2 regions of the Gallicola sp. Sow4_E12 genome follow, and region 1 is predicted to be linked to the other one. Evidence: a T-box and tRNA genes for the amino acid it is inferred to sense, from the RefSeq annotation. Region 1 holds a T-box; the other holds one or more tRNA genes.

What was found. The T-box of region 1 lies ahead of serS (serine--tRNA ligase). A T-box ahead of a tRNA ligase gene usually reads a tRNA of that ligase, here a tRNA-Ser.
Region 2: it encodes a tRNA-Ser, which carries the amino acid that the T-box ahead of serS (serine--tRNA ligase) is inferred to sense. The anticodon was not compared.

Annotation. Positions count from the first base shown of each region.
Region 1 covers NZ_JBQKLI010000009.1:34,462-41,459, forward strand. Annotated here, with positions in the region: gene dltA (D-alanine--poly(phosphoribitol) ligase subunit DltA) at 1-532, opposite strand, end outside; tRNA gene ACTQ46_RS06145 (tRNA-Arg) at 815-890, opposite strand; gene ACTQ46_RS06150 (D-alanyl-D-alanine carboxypeptidase family protein) at 956-2,137, opposite strand; gene serS (serine--tRNA ligase) at 2,204-3,490, opposite strand; T-box leader at 3,534-3,700, opposite strand; gene ACTQ46_RS06160 (NAD(P)H-hydrate epimerase) at 3,736-4,386, opposite strand; gene ACTQ46_RS06165 (ATP-binding protein) at 4,397-5,371, opposite strand; gene ACTQ46_RS06170 (DnaD domain-containing protein) at 5,368-6,147, opposite strand; gene ACTQ46_RS06175 (GNAT family N-acetyltransferase) at 6,149-6,751, opposite strand; gene dnaB (replicative DNA helicase) at 6,741-6,998, opposite strand, start outside.
Region 2 covers NZ_JBQKLI010000003.1:72,172-79,169, forward strand. Annotated here, with positions in the region: gene ACTQ46_RS02555 (cell wall-binding repeat-containing protein) at 1-346, shown strand, start outside; gene ACTQ46_RS02560 (cell wall-binding repeat-containing protein) at 426-1,982, shown strand; gene mscL (large conductance mechanosensitive channel protein MscL) at 2,103-2,513, shown strand; gene ACTQ46_RS02570 (hypothetical protein) at 2,651-3,127, shown strand; RNA gene ffs (signal recognition particle sRNA large type) at 3,179-3,445, opposite strand; tRNA gene ACTQ46_RS02580 (tRNA-Ser) at 3,445-3,535, opposite strand; gene mnmH (tRNA 2-selenouridine(34) synthase MnmH) at 3,612-4,679, opposite strand; gene ACTQ46_RS02590 (ABC transporter ATP-binding protein) at 4,807-5,508, shown strand; gene ACTQ46_RS02595 (FtsX-like permease family protein) at 5,513-6,998, shown strand, end outside.

The sequences.
Region 1 (6,998 bases):
AGTCTCTTTCAGTTTTTCCGATATCTATAATCCATCTCGTAAAGGCTTCTACATTTTTAAGCCGGATCATCACGCCTTTCGGTTCTCCAGTACTCCCTGATGTGAAAATAATATAATAAAGATCTTCCTCTTTCACATAATCAGAGGAGCTTACTGTCTTTTTTTCGAAAGATACAATCTCCTTGATCTCTTCAAGTCCCACAGCCTTCTCCACAGGAAGACTATCGATCGTAAAGACAATTTCGGAACCCACCTTATCGATGATTTTTAATACACGATCTCGAGGTGTGCTGCTGTCTACTGGACAATAAGACCTACCGGATTTTACACAGCCCAAAAACACAGCTATCATCAGGGGATCTTTGTGACCGTAAACCACAATAGGTCTCTTATCCTCTCCTAAAACTCTTTTCAAATAAGAAGCAATACGATCGGAATCTTCGTCTAATTCTTTATAAGAATAATCTTTGTCTTTATATTTATAAAATACACGATTATCTTTTGCGTATTTTTTAATATGTTCTAATATCATGGCAACTCCTCCGGCTTCTATCCTGTTTTATTCATAAAATCTTAATCCCTATAAGACTATAGGACTTAATTTCTATAATAAAAATAATACTTGTTTAAATAACAGTATAGATAATAATTATAAAGAAATTATAAATATATAGCAAACAGCCCTCTCTGATCTTTTTTTCTTGATTATCTTCCTCTAATACATTCAAATTCAGCCCTTTGTCCCCTCTTTCTAGACAAAAAAATAAGAGCTGAAAGAATTCTCAGCTCTTATCTTAGACATAATGTAGATATTTGGCACCCCCAGCCGGACTCGAACCAGCGAATCTCCCTTAGGAGGGGAGTATTATATCCTGCTTAATTATAGGGGCGTAGGAAGAAGAAAAGGAGACGAATGAAAACCGTAATTTCCATTCGTCATCTTTATCCTTTTATTTTAAAAATAAAGCATGCTTTTAAAAAGAGAAAACATATTTTGGGTAGATCGAAGAACTCTGGTTCCCGGGTCCGCAGCTTCATAATCTTCTTTTACAATAAGATCTATTTTCCGGATAGCATTTCCACCCGGTTCAACTAGAAGCTCGCCTACTTTATCGCCTTTTTTCAAAGGAGCTTTTACGTCCAAAAGCTCTGCCTTATAGCTTACACCTTTATCTTTATTGATGATCATTTTCAATTCTTCAGAAGGATAGATTTGTATCTCTCCCGCTTTAGAAGAACTTAATTCTACCGTATCATACACCTTCTCTGAATCTACTATTTGTGTTACAGCAAAATTGTTTTGAACAAAATACAGCAGTTCCCGCATACTGTCGTTTCGGATCTGTTTGTCTTTTGCGCCCATAGATATTCCTATGGTGCGAAACTCTTCTTTTCCTTGATTTCCAGCCCCTTTAAGGGTTGTAATCAAGCAGTTTCCAGCCTTGTCTGTTGTCCCTGTTTTCAAACCGTCTACCCCGGCAATTGTGCCGATAAAAGGTACTGTTGAAGGCTCGCTGAAGTTCCGTTTCGGCTGCACTAAAGTATTTGTGTTGGAGATTTCTAAAACTCTTGGATAATGCTCTAATAAGTATACTGTCATTTTAAAAAGTTCTGCCGTACTCATAGTGTTTTCCGTGTTTCCAATGGGAAGACCGGAAGCATTGTGAAACTTTGCTGTGCTTAATCCGATTTCTCTGGCTTTTTTATCCATACGATCTACGAAGGCTTGTTCAGTTCCGCCAACTTTTTCCGCTAGAGCAATCGCTCCATCATTTGCAGACACGACAATCATACCATCTTCTACATCACCTACAGTAACTTTTTCGCCTTCTTTCAGTCCCATACTGGAACCGCTGACATCTTCGATTTTTTTAGATATTACTATTTCATCCTCTGATTTTATTTCCCCAGTGGCAATAGCATCTTCTACCACCATAAAGGCCATCAGTTTTGTAAGGCTTGCAATGGGCACTTCTTTTTCTGCATTATGAGACGCAAATATCTGTCCTGTTGCAGAATCTCCTATAATATATGAACCTACTTTATCCTCTATACCTATCGCTGCAAAAGCTTTTGTTTGAAAAGCTAAAGTCAAAAGCAGAATGAATAGTAATATTTTTGATAGCTGTTTTCTCAAATAATCACCTCAGCTATAGATTATACTATATTAGTCCTTAAATAGAAAGAATACAACGGCAGCTCTCTAGAATAATTTCTCTTCTTTTTCAATTCTGTCTTTATTATTCATATAAGGTTTTAAAATTTCAGGAATCGTTACAGATCCATCTTCGTTTTGATAGTTTTCAAGAATCGCAGCGAATGTTCTTCCGATTGCAAGTCCGGAGCCGTTTAATGTATGAACAAATCGAGTCTTTTTGTTTTCATCTCTAAACTTGATGTTTGCACGTCTTGCTTGGAAATCTTCGAAGTTTGAACAAGAAGAAATTTCTACATAACGATTATAGCTTGGCATCCATACTTCGATATCGTAAGTCATTGCAGAAGAAAAACCTAAATCACCAGAGCATAACAGCACAACACGATAAGGAATATTCAATTTTTGAAGCACTTCCTCTGCATCTTTTGTAAGACTTTCCAGCTCTTCATAAGAATGATCCGGATGGGCAAATTTCACAAGCTCTACTTTGTCGAACTGATGATTTCGGATAAGCCCTCTTGTGTCTCTCCCTGCAGATCCTGCTTCTTGACGGAAACATGGAGTATAAGCTGTAATGTGATATGGAAGATCTTCATTGGCAACAATTTCGTCCGCAAGCATATTTGTCAAAGGAACTTCCGCTGTCGGAACAAGGAACATATCTTTAGAGGGAACATGAAACATATCTTCTTCAAACTTAGGAAGCTGTCCTGTACCGAACATCGCTTTGCGGTTTACAAGAACCGGTACTGCCATTTCATGATAGTCTTGATCGACTGTATGCAAATCCAGCATGAAGTTTGTAATCGCTCTTTCAAGTCTTGCGCCGTTTCCTTTGAATACAGAAAAACGAGAACCAGAAACTTTAGTTCCTCTTTCAAAGTCTAAGATATTAAGATCCGTTCCTACATCCCAATGGGCTTTCGGTTCAAAATCAAAGGTTCTTGGTTCTCCCCATTTTCGAATTTCGATGTTCTCGCTGTCATCGTTTCCATCAGGAACTTTATCGTTTGGAGTATTTGGAATACTTAATAGATACTCTTCGATTTCTTCTTCGATCGCTTTTACTTCCGGATCCATTCCTTTGATCTTATTAGAAAGCTCTTTCATTTCGTTGAAGATTTCTGTTGTGTCTTCTCCTGCTTTTTTCATCTCTGGAACTTTTTTAGAAATACTGTTTTGTTCTGCTTTCAGTTCTTCTACTTCGGCAATCTTCACTCTTCTTCTTTCGTCTGCTTCGATAAGCTCGTTAATCGGAAAAGAACCGTGGCGTTTCTTTAATGCCTCTAATACAGCTTCTTTGTCTTTTCGAATTCTCTTAATGTCTAACATTTTCTTAAATCTCCTCCTTGATAAAAAAAGAACCCCATCCCTTGAAAGGGACGAGGTTAATCCCCGCGTTGCCACCCTAATTAGTTTTGCAACTCGCTTGACTTGACAATCTGCTCCGGGGTGGATTCAGTTTTTCCCATTATCTGCTTTCACCCTCCGCAGACTCTCTAAAAATGCTCCAAACCTACTATTTCCCTTCACCGCATTTAATATATATTGATTAAATCTTACCATAATAAAATAGATTAAACAAGATCAGAGAGGGCATGTTCCACAGCTATTTCCGGTATGCCGATGTCTTCTACAAAGATTTCTCCTTTGATTTTCAGATGCCCTTTTTTTAGACACTGAAGGGCAACGATGCGGTCTGCTTCCACGGCAATCCCATGGACAGATCCATCATCCGCATCGATACCGCTTGGTATATCGATCGAAAGAATAAAAGCATTCCCTCCATTGATCTTTTCGATGGCTTTTCGGTAGAGACCTTCGATGTCTCTCTCAAGTCCCGTTCCAAAAATCCCATCGATAATCACATCCTCCTTCTCTACGCTTCCCAGATTTAGAAGAGTAATATCGTTAATCTTCGTGATTTTGCCCATAAGATTGCTGTAGATACGGTAGTTGATTTTAAACTCGTCGCTCGCCTTCTCCGGATCTCCCAAAAGAAAAACTTCAACATTTTTTTCTTGAAGCAGAAGATCTCTTGCCACAGCCAGACCATCGCCTCCATTATTTCCTGTAGATACGACAACTTGATACTGTCGTCCTTCTTCCGGCACATGTTTCATAATGGCGTTTTTCGCATTTTCCATTAGTACTATACTTGGTATTCCAATTTCCTCAATCGCATAACGGTCTGCTTCTCTCATTTCTTTTGCAGTTAAAACTTTCATCGATTTCTCCTTAAAGTCCTAGTTTCTTAAGTCTTAAATCTTCCCCGTAGATGGATAATACAGAAAACTCTCCTAAAATTCTTGAAGAAATCCGTTCATCATAATGATGGCGGATATCTTCTAATTCAAGATTTGTAGATATAATCATGGATTTATGATTTTGAAGCCGGTTGTTTAGAAGATCAAAGAAGTGGGATAATCCCGAATCCGATATACTTTCCGTTCCCAAATCATCGATAACAAGAAGATCCGACTGTATCAGCATCTCATATTTTTTACGCATCATATCTCTTTCGTCAAAGGAAGAATAGTAATAGTCCCACAGAAATTTCATCAGCTGAGGTGAAGATTGATAGATTACAGTATGGCCTTTATCTAAAATCTCTTTTGCTATACTGGAACAAAGGAATGTTTTTCCTACTCCTACAGCTCCGGAAAGAAGCAAAGACTCCCCATGGGGAAAGCTCTGAATATACTTTTTGGAAAAAGCATAGATGTTTTCCATCATCTCTCTGGGAGAATAGCTTTCATTATTCTTTCTCGTATCCCTAAACAGATCCAGATTGAAATGATCGAAGTTTTCATTCATCAGCTTTTCTTGAATTTCGCTTTTTTCATAGCTTAAATCCACCATAATCTTTTTCTTGCACTCGCAAACAGCACCTTGAACGACTCCTTCGTCTTGGCAGATACTGCAGTGATACTGCTTTTCTAAATAATCCTTCGGGTATCCATTTTCTAGAAGAAGATTTTCCATTTCCTTTTGAATTTTCGATAATTCTTTTTCCAGCTTTTCTAAAGACTCCCCCTCTTCTCCTTCGACACTTATACGCATATATTCTAATCCCTTTGCTTGTAGTTCTCTTTCTAGATTAGAATAATCGGGGATCTCTGCTGTAATTATTTCTTTCCGAATCCTTAATTCCTGCTCGTTTTCCCTTCGAAACTCTTGTAAGATTCGATTGGCTTCCTTGCCGTAATTCATTTCTTATCACTCATTTCTTCAATGAACTTTTTCTGAAACAGATTTCTTAAATCCCCCGTTTTCTTCCCGCTGCCTTCTTCTGCCTTTTTTACCTGTTCTCCAGGCTTGTAATATCTTCTTTTCTTTCGGAGGTTCTGTTTTCTCTTTTCTGCTTTTTCTAAAGAATTGTTGAGTTCTCCTACAGAATTAATACCGTCTAAATGCCAGTTTCGAAGCACTCCTAAAACATAGTTTAAATTCTTCTTTCCACGATGTTCGGCACAATACTGAAAACCTCTCACAATAAGCTCGGGAGTTTGACCCAAATCGTTCATATGCTCTAAAATTCTCTCGTATTCGTTTGGCGTCAGCTCTAAACCCAAAACCTTTTCGATACCTTCGTACATCTCTCGGATCTCGTTGCTGTTTTGAGGAATATACTTCCCTTGATCTGCAGTATGCTCGTAAGGTTCGGTAATTCCTAAATAAAGCTCCCTCATACTTAAAAAAGAATAGGATTCTTCTCCTGTAGCGATTTCTATGTCTTTTTTCACAATCCCTTCGCTCATCCAATAATTCCAAGCGGCTTTCACATCTTCTAAGGGAATATTCAAAGCCTCGGCGATTTCCTCATCGCTTACATTTTTTTGTCCATGTATATTTTTGGCATTCTGATAAGCAAACAAATACACTTTTAAATAGTTTCCTTCCGCCAATTGAAGATATTGGTTCAGAAAAATATTTTCTATAGAAGTTTCTCCTAAATCTTGTTTTTCTTGTTCTATCTTAAATCTCATTCTAATTCCTCATTTCAAAACGCCTTGCATCCATTTCCATCAAATGAATTCTTGTCAGCAGTTTGCCATTATGATATTTAAAATGTTTAAAGAAAGGTTCGTAATATGGATCCTTAAAATCAATCTCCTGATTTTCAAACTCTCCTAAATATTCGCAAATATATAAAAATCCGATATTCGCATAAGCATGTATGGCCCTCGCATTAAACTCATTGACTTCTAAAAGAATCTTTTTCATTTTCATCTTATAGAAATAATAATTTAAAAGGAGTTTTATACTTTCCGTTCCATACCCTCTGTCTGTATAGTTCGGATCCAGCACAATACCTAGATAGCTTTCCTTTTTAAACAGATTGATATCCTTGATTCCTAAATATCCGATCATTTTCTTTTCTTCATTGTAAATAGCATAATAGGCTCTGCGGAAATTTTTCTTTTTAATATTATACCAATACTGGAGCTCGTTTTTTGACAAATCCCCCAAATTATAATCTTCAAACAGTTTGTTTTCATGAATTCCCCAGAATCTTATTTTCAGGGCGTCTTCATATTCCAGCGGCTTCAATAAAACCCTGCCGCCTCTCATAGATTGATTATTCCCCATATCTCTGTGCAACCTCTTCGCTGATAAGATCTGAGAACTTGGTCATTTTCTTATTAAAGAACAGCTCCACCGTACCTGTAGGTCCATTACGATGTTTTGTAACAATCAGTTCAGCAGTATTCGGCTTTTCAGAATCCTCGTGATAATAATCATCTCGATAGATCATCATAACGAGATCCGCATCCTGCTCGATGGCTCCAGACTCTCTCAAGTCACTCATGATCGGACGGTGATCGGAACGCTGTTC
Region 2 (6,998 bases), on a different contig from region 1:
ATACCTAGGAGCAAGATATGTTTGGGGCTCAGCGAATCCAAATGTTGGATTCGACTGTTCAGGTCTTATGTATCACCTATATCAAACTCATGCAGGTATTAAATTAAATCGTAACTCAGCAGCGATGGCTTCTAACGGAGTTCAAGTAAGCAGAAACAATCTTAAGCCAGGAGATTTAATGTTCTTTGCAACAGGCGGAGGATCAAGAATCAGCCACGTTGGAATGTATGTAGGAGACGGAAAATTAATCCACTCTTCTTCACCATCAACTGGAGTTAAAATGGACAATATCAATTCAAGCTATTATGTAAACACATTCGTAACAGCAAGAAGAATTTTAAACTAATAACATCGGCACCCGATAGGGTGCTTTTTGTTTGGAACAGATAAAATGATATGGAAAATCAGAAGCAGAAAGGAAATATATGAAATTAATCAACAAAATTGCACTATCCCTTATGATCGGCTCGGCAGCAGTCGTATCCGAACCGTCTTTTGCACAAAATCTTAATGCCACTTATATAAAAGGTTCTACAATCAAAGAAACATCAAATCTTTCCGACGCCTATTTGTTTGACGAAGTAGAAAATTTATTTCTAGTAAGCGCAGAGGATTATGCGGATGCCTTAACGGGAGGAGTTTTAGCGGGAGAAAAGAACGGATCGATTCTTTATGTAAAAAATGGGAAGATAGATTCTTTAGGCTATAAAAGAATCCGCCAGGCACAGAATGTATACGCTGTCGGAGGAGAAAAAGCGGTGCCGGATAATGTTGTAAAGAATATAAAAAACTTCAAAGGCAGAATTTCAGGAAGTACCCGCTATGAAACCGGCGTAGAAGTAGCGAGAACATTAGGTCAAAATAGAAATATACTTATAGCAAGCGGAGAAAACTTTCCAGATGCCCTGGCAGCCAGTGCCCTTGCTATTGAAAAAAATATGAATATTATTCTAACACGCAAAGCAGAGCTTTCCGAATCTTCTAGAAAGTATCTTCAAGCGAACAAAGACAAACTTGTATATTTTGTAGGAGGAGATGCTGCAGTATCGAATGCTGTAAAAGAGGAGATCTTTTCTGTGATGGGCAAAGATAAAAAAGAGCTGAATAATTTTATACTTTTCGGGAAAAACCGATACGAAACCTCCAAAGCAGTAGCGGAAGCCTTTGGTCCTTCAAAATCTGCAATACTTGCGGATGGAGGAGATTATAAAGATGCTCTTTTAAGTTCGGCTTTGTCAGCGCAGAAAAAGGCGCCTGTTTTTCTAATCAGCGGTCCAAGCCAGCTGAATGATTTAGAGAAAACTTTAGCCGATAGAAAAGTGGATAGCTTATATGCCCTTAGTACAGGGGAAAACTTTAAATTAAGTTCTCTTGAAGAAGTAGCATCCACATTATCAGGAGAAGAAGTAGCGATTACAGACACTGTAGGGAAAATTGTAAGCAAGACCTCCCCAAAAGCTGAAGAGATACCTTCCCAGTCTTTAAGCGGATGGGCTGGAAAAGATTTAGAAGTAAAATCCGGAGCAGATGCATCTTATAGAACGGTAGGAAGACTTCCCAAAGGGAGTAAAGTCTCTGGAAAGATTATAAACGGATATCTTCATATAGAATTTGATGGTTCTATGAGATATGTGCCGGTATCCGGAATTTCAAAGACAGAAGTAAAGGTCGAGAACTCCTACACAACGCCTTCAGGAGAGAATTTCGTGTATAAAAAAGCGATGAATGTTGTTGCCACAGCTTATAACGAATCGGGAACGTACCCGACAGCAAGCGGTACCTATCCAAAAAGAGGAACAATTGCTGTCGATCCCAGGGTCATTCCTATAGGAACCTTAATGTATGTAGAAGGTTATGGATTTGGCAGAGCGGAAGATACAGGAGGAGCTATCAAAGGAAATAAGATCGATGTCTATATGAACTCCAATAGAGAAGCATATCAGTGGGGACGAAAACAAGTAAGGATATTTATTATAAAATAAAAAAAGCATCCATAACGGGTGCTTTTTTTCTATGGAATCGAAAAGAATACTTTATTAAATAAGGGATAATGAGTATAATGGCATTGAGGATGACTCAAAAATATACTAGGAGGTAGAAAAATGTTAAAAGAGTTTAAGGAATTTGCACTGCAGGGGAATATGCTTGATATGGCAATCGGTATTGTTATCGGTTCTGCATTTACAGCGATCGTAACAGCTATCGTTGATTTTATGATCATGCCGTTAGTAGGAGCGTTGACAGCAGGAGTGGACTTTACGACATTGGCAGTTTCTGTAATGGGCGTCGATTTTAAATACGGGGCTGTAATCACAGCACTTATCAAATTTATCATTATTGCATTTGTATTATTTATGATTGTTAGAGCGATGAACAAGTTCAAGAAAAAAGAGCCTGTAAAAGAAACAACAAAAATTTGTCCTTTCTGTAAAACATCTATCGATATCGAAGCTTCAAGATGTCCAAACTGTACATCTGAACTAGGCGATGCTGTTGTAACAGAAACAGTTTAATGCAAAGATACAAACAAGAACTCTGGTTCTTGTTTTTTTATGAGAAAATTTAAACCCGCTCTTTTCATTCCCCCTGCTTAAAGAGACGGGATAAAGGGTATTTAAGAACCAATAAGGGTAAATGAAGGAGGAATTATATGAGCGCAAATTACAAAAGAGAAATCAACTACTTAGATAGAGCGATAAAGAGCGGAGAGACTGCTTATAAAAAGCTTGCTAAAGTACGAGATGAACTATCCTCTGCAAGCAGATGGGGAATACTGGATACGATAAAAGGAAAGTGGCTGACTACTTTTATTAAACAGAGAAAAATAAAAGAAGCCGGCAAAATTGCCGACGAAGCAGTTTTGGCGATAAATACTTTTGAGAGAGAACTGGCGAATGTAAGCAATTATACGACACTAAAAATTAAAATGTCGAAACCGGCAGTCTTAGCGGATTATTTTTTAGATAGTACGGTAGTAGACGTTATCGTTCAGATGCAGGTCCGCAAGAATCGAAAGAATGTAGAACGCACGATGAAACAGATTCAAGGCATACTTGCAGAGCTTCGAGATGAAAAAGCTATTCTTCGAAGAATGGAACGAGGAGAAGTTTTCGAACAAGAAATTTAAAAGAATGCAAATAAAAAACGAACTCTTTTAAAGAGCTCGTTTTTTTCTATGTAGCACACCCGGATTTGAATCTAATCCAATGAGCGGAACCGCGATCGTTAGCTCCGAACAGGCTGCCCTGCGGCACATAGGAAAGGACTACTTATGGCTGCTTCATTCCTGACCTGACCAGATTCATAGCTTCCTATTGCGCAGGACCCGTTCTTCAACACCACGTGTCGCAGTCAGACCTCATCAAAAGAGACCCTCCACCGGGAATTCGACCCTGCTACAGCGATTGCAGGTTACAGGGCATCGCTAGTTCCCCATCTAGTGCATGGCGGAGAGCAAGGGATTCGAACCCTCGAAACGCTTATCACGCTTACACGATTTCCAATCGTGCGCCTTCGACCGCTCGGCCAACTCTCCAGGCTATAGATAAAATCTTGTAGAAATTACCTAGGAAAATATATTATAACGCGGCTATTGCCGCTTGTCAAGAACTTTATTCCTGCTTTTCAAACAAATAGCCTAACTGATCTGCGATCACCTTTGCGCACTGAACTTCGTTGTCGTTAACGAATTCGAAATCATAATCGCTGATTCGAGTAGAATATCTCGGATCATAATAATATCTGCAGAGTTCTTCTGCTACGAAATCATAATTTCCCTGATGAATCTGTTTTTTATATTCTTCAATTCGCTCTTTAGAAAAGTATCTTTTAATCTTATCGAGAGCTCTGATCAGCTCTTCTTCCATTAAAGATTTTGAAAATTCCTCTTTACCGTCGGAAGAGGGAGCCTTTAAATATTCTTCTACAAGATTTTTGACCCGGTATTCCATGGGGCTTTCTATTTTTATAGAAATTCCTTCCGGCATTTTATCGTATAATTCTTTTGGAAGAGCCACATTTCCGATTCGTCTAGACTCTCCTTCCATAAACACAAAGGGATTTCCCTTAAGAAGGCCGTCATAGAGATAAGATTCGAACATCTTCTGAGTCGTTTGTTTACCCAAACCGACAGAACCTAAAAGAGAGCCTCTATGATTTGCCATTGCTTCTAAGTCTACAACAGGATAGCCCAAGGCATCCAGTTCCTGCAGTATTTTAGTTTTTCCCGTTCCTGTGTTTCCGTATAAAACGATAGGAGTAATTCTTTGGATCTCTTTTTGAAGTTCTTCCCGGATAAACTGGCGGTAGAATTTGTAGCCCCCGTCTAATTTATAAATATGAATCCCCAAGGAATAAATAAAGGACACGATAGAAGAGCTTCGGTATCCCCCTCTAGAACAAAAAACATAAACCTTTTTGTACTCTTTAAAAAGCCGCTGATATTCAGCAAAAACTTCCGGCAGCCGTTTTGAAATAAATTGTACGCCGGCAAGCTTGGCATCTTCAGGACTTTTTTGTTTGTATAAGGTTCCGACGACAGCCCTTTCGTCATCAAAAAGAATAGGCAGGTTGATGGCGCCGGGGATCGTTTCTTTTTCGAATTCCTTAGGAGTCCGTACATCTACATATAGTTTATCTTTTTCTTTTAACGTTTCTTTGTATTCAACAGTCTCGAACATAAATGCTCCAATTCTTTATAGTATAATTATAGTTAATAAATAATTTGATTAGGGTACCTAAAGACAGGTATCTTAATATTATAGAGTAGGCAAAAGGTAAATACAACTGAAAGGAATGGTGGAGAATATGTCATATGTTGAGATGATCGACAGTTCGAAATTTTACAAGATGGGAGAAACCACCATCATAGCCAATGATAAAATTAATTTTACGATAGAAAAAGGCGAGTTTGTCATCATTGTAGGGCCAAGCGGTGCCGGCAAGTCTACAGTCCTGAATATTCTAGGGGGCATGGATACAAACGACGAGGGGAAGATCCTAGTCGATGGAAAGGAAATCTCTTTGTATAATGAAAAGCAGCTCACAAGCTACAGAAGATCGGATGTAGGTTTCGTGTTTCAATTCTACAATCTCGTTCCCAACCTTACGACAAAGGAAAATGTAGAGCTGGCTTCGCAGATTGTAGAGAATGCCAGAGATGCGGAAACGGTGTTGAAGGAAGTGGGACTAGAGAATCGAATGAACAACTTCCCAGCCCAGCTTTCCGGTGGAGAACAGCAGCGGGTGGCGATTGCCAGAGCCTTGGCGAAAAATCCGAAACTGCTTCTTTGCGACGAGCCGACGGGGGCATTAGATTATCATACAGGAAAACAAGTCCTTAAACTGCTGCAGGACACCTGCATAGAGACCGATACAACAGTTATCGTGATTACACATAACAGCGCTATCGCTCCTATAGCAGACCGGGTGATTGAAATCAATGATTCAAAAGTACGGTCGATTACTTTGAATGAAAATCCAAAATCCATTGACGAGATCGAGTGGTGATCCTATGAAAGCTTTGCACAAAGATATATTAATCGAAATAAAATCATCATTTCCACGACTTCTCTCCCTTATTATTATGATCATGATAGGAGTAGCGGTTTTTGTAGGTCTCAAAGTGACCGGTCCTGCAATGACTGGACAAGGGGATACCTTCCTAGAAGATCTTCGCTATCAGGATATAACAGTCCGTTCTACATTTGGACTTAATGATAAAGATCTACAGCAGCTCAATCAAAAAACAGGTGTAGAAGCATTAGAATACGGATATAATGCGGATCTGTTAATAAAAGATAAAGAGGAGGTAATACGCCTTCAGAACATGAATGAAGAGATCTCCCTAACTCAAGTTGTCGCAGGGAACATTCCGGAAAAACCGGGAGAAATTCTTTTAGATCGGGATTTAATGAGTGAATATAAAATAGGGGATACCATTTCTTTTGAACAAGAAGAAGCAAAAGGAGAGGAAGAGTCTCTCCTAGATCGATATGACTATACAGTATCCGGTTTCGGCATCAACCCAGAATATATTACAGAAGGAAATAAAGGCTCTACAACGGAAGGAAATGGATCTTTAAAAGGGTTTGCAGTTACACTCAAAGAACATTTTAAAGCGGACAAATATTCTGTAGCAAGGTATCGTTTTGAGAATTTAGAAGGAATAGCAACCTCAGATCCCCTGTATAATAGACGAATTAAAGATCATCAGTCAGAATTCCAAAAGCTTTTAAGAGATCGTCCGAAAGAAAAACAGGATGCTATGATAACTGAAATAAACGATAGTATAGTAACGGGACAAGAAGAAATTAGAAAAGGCCGAAGAGATTTAGCGGATGGACAGCAGAGGCTGACCGATGCTCAAGAAGAAATAGATAACGCAAGAGCGGCTATTGAAAATCAAATGTCTCAAATCCGCGCCATGGGAGCACCGATTCCCGGAGAACTGACAGCTAGAGAACATGCCTTAAACACAGCTCAAGAAGAACTTAATGAAAACAAGGCAGAATACGATAGAGAAAAAAAGGAAGCAGATGAAGATCTCCAAAAGGCAGAAGAAGATATTCAAGAAGCACGGGAAAACAGAAATCTTATCATAGAGCCGAGCTACAATGTAGACAGCAGAGTCGACGAATCTTCTCTCTATGGATACTTTACAGCGGCTGAAAATCTGGATATCATCAGCAATATCTTTCCGGTATTTTTCTTTCTTATCGCCATGCTTGTGTCCTTGACCACAATGACTCGTATGATCGATGAAGAAAGAATACAAGTGGGTACATTAAAAGCCTTGGGATATTCCAACAATCAAATCAGCAGAAAATATTTGATTTATGGAGCAGTTGCAAGTCTTATCGGAACGATACTTGGGATCATTATAGGCACTAAGCTCATTAGTTTCTATATAGCGAGAGCCTACTCTGTAGGTTATATCTTTGAGGATGTAAAAAGTTCATGGAGATGGGATGTTAATATTCTAGCTCTAATAGTAGGAC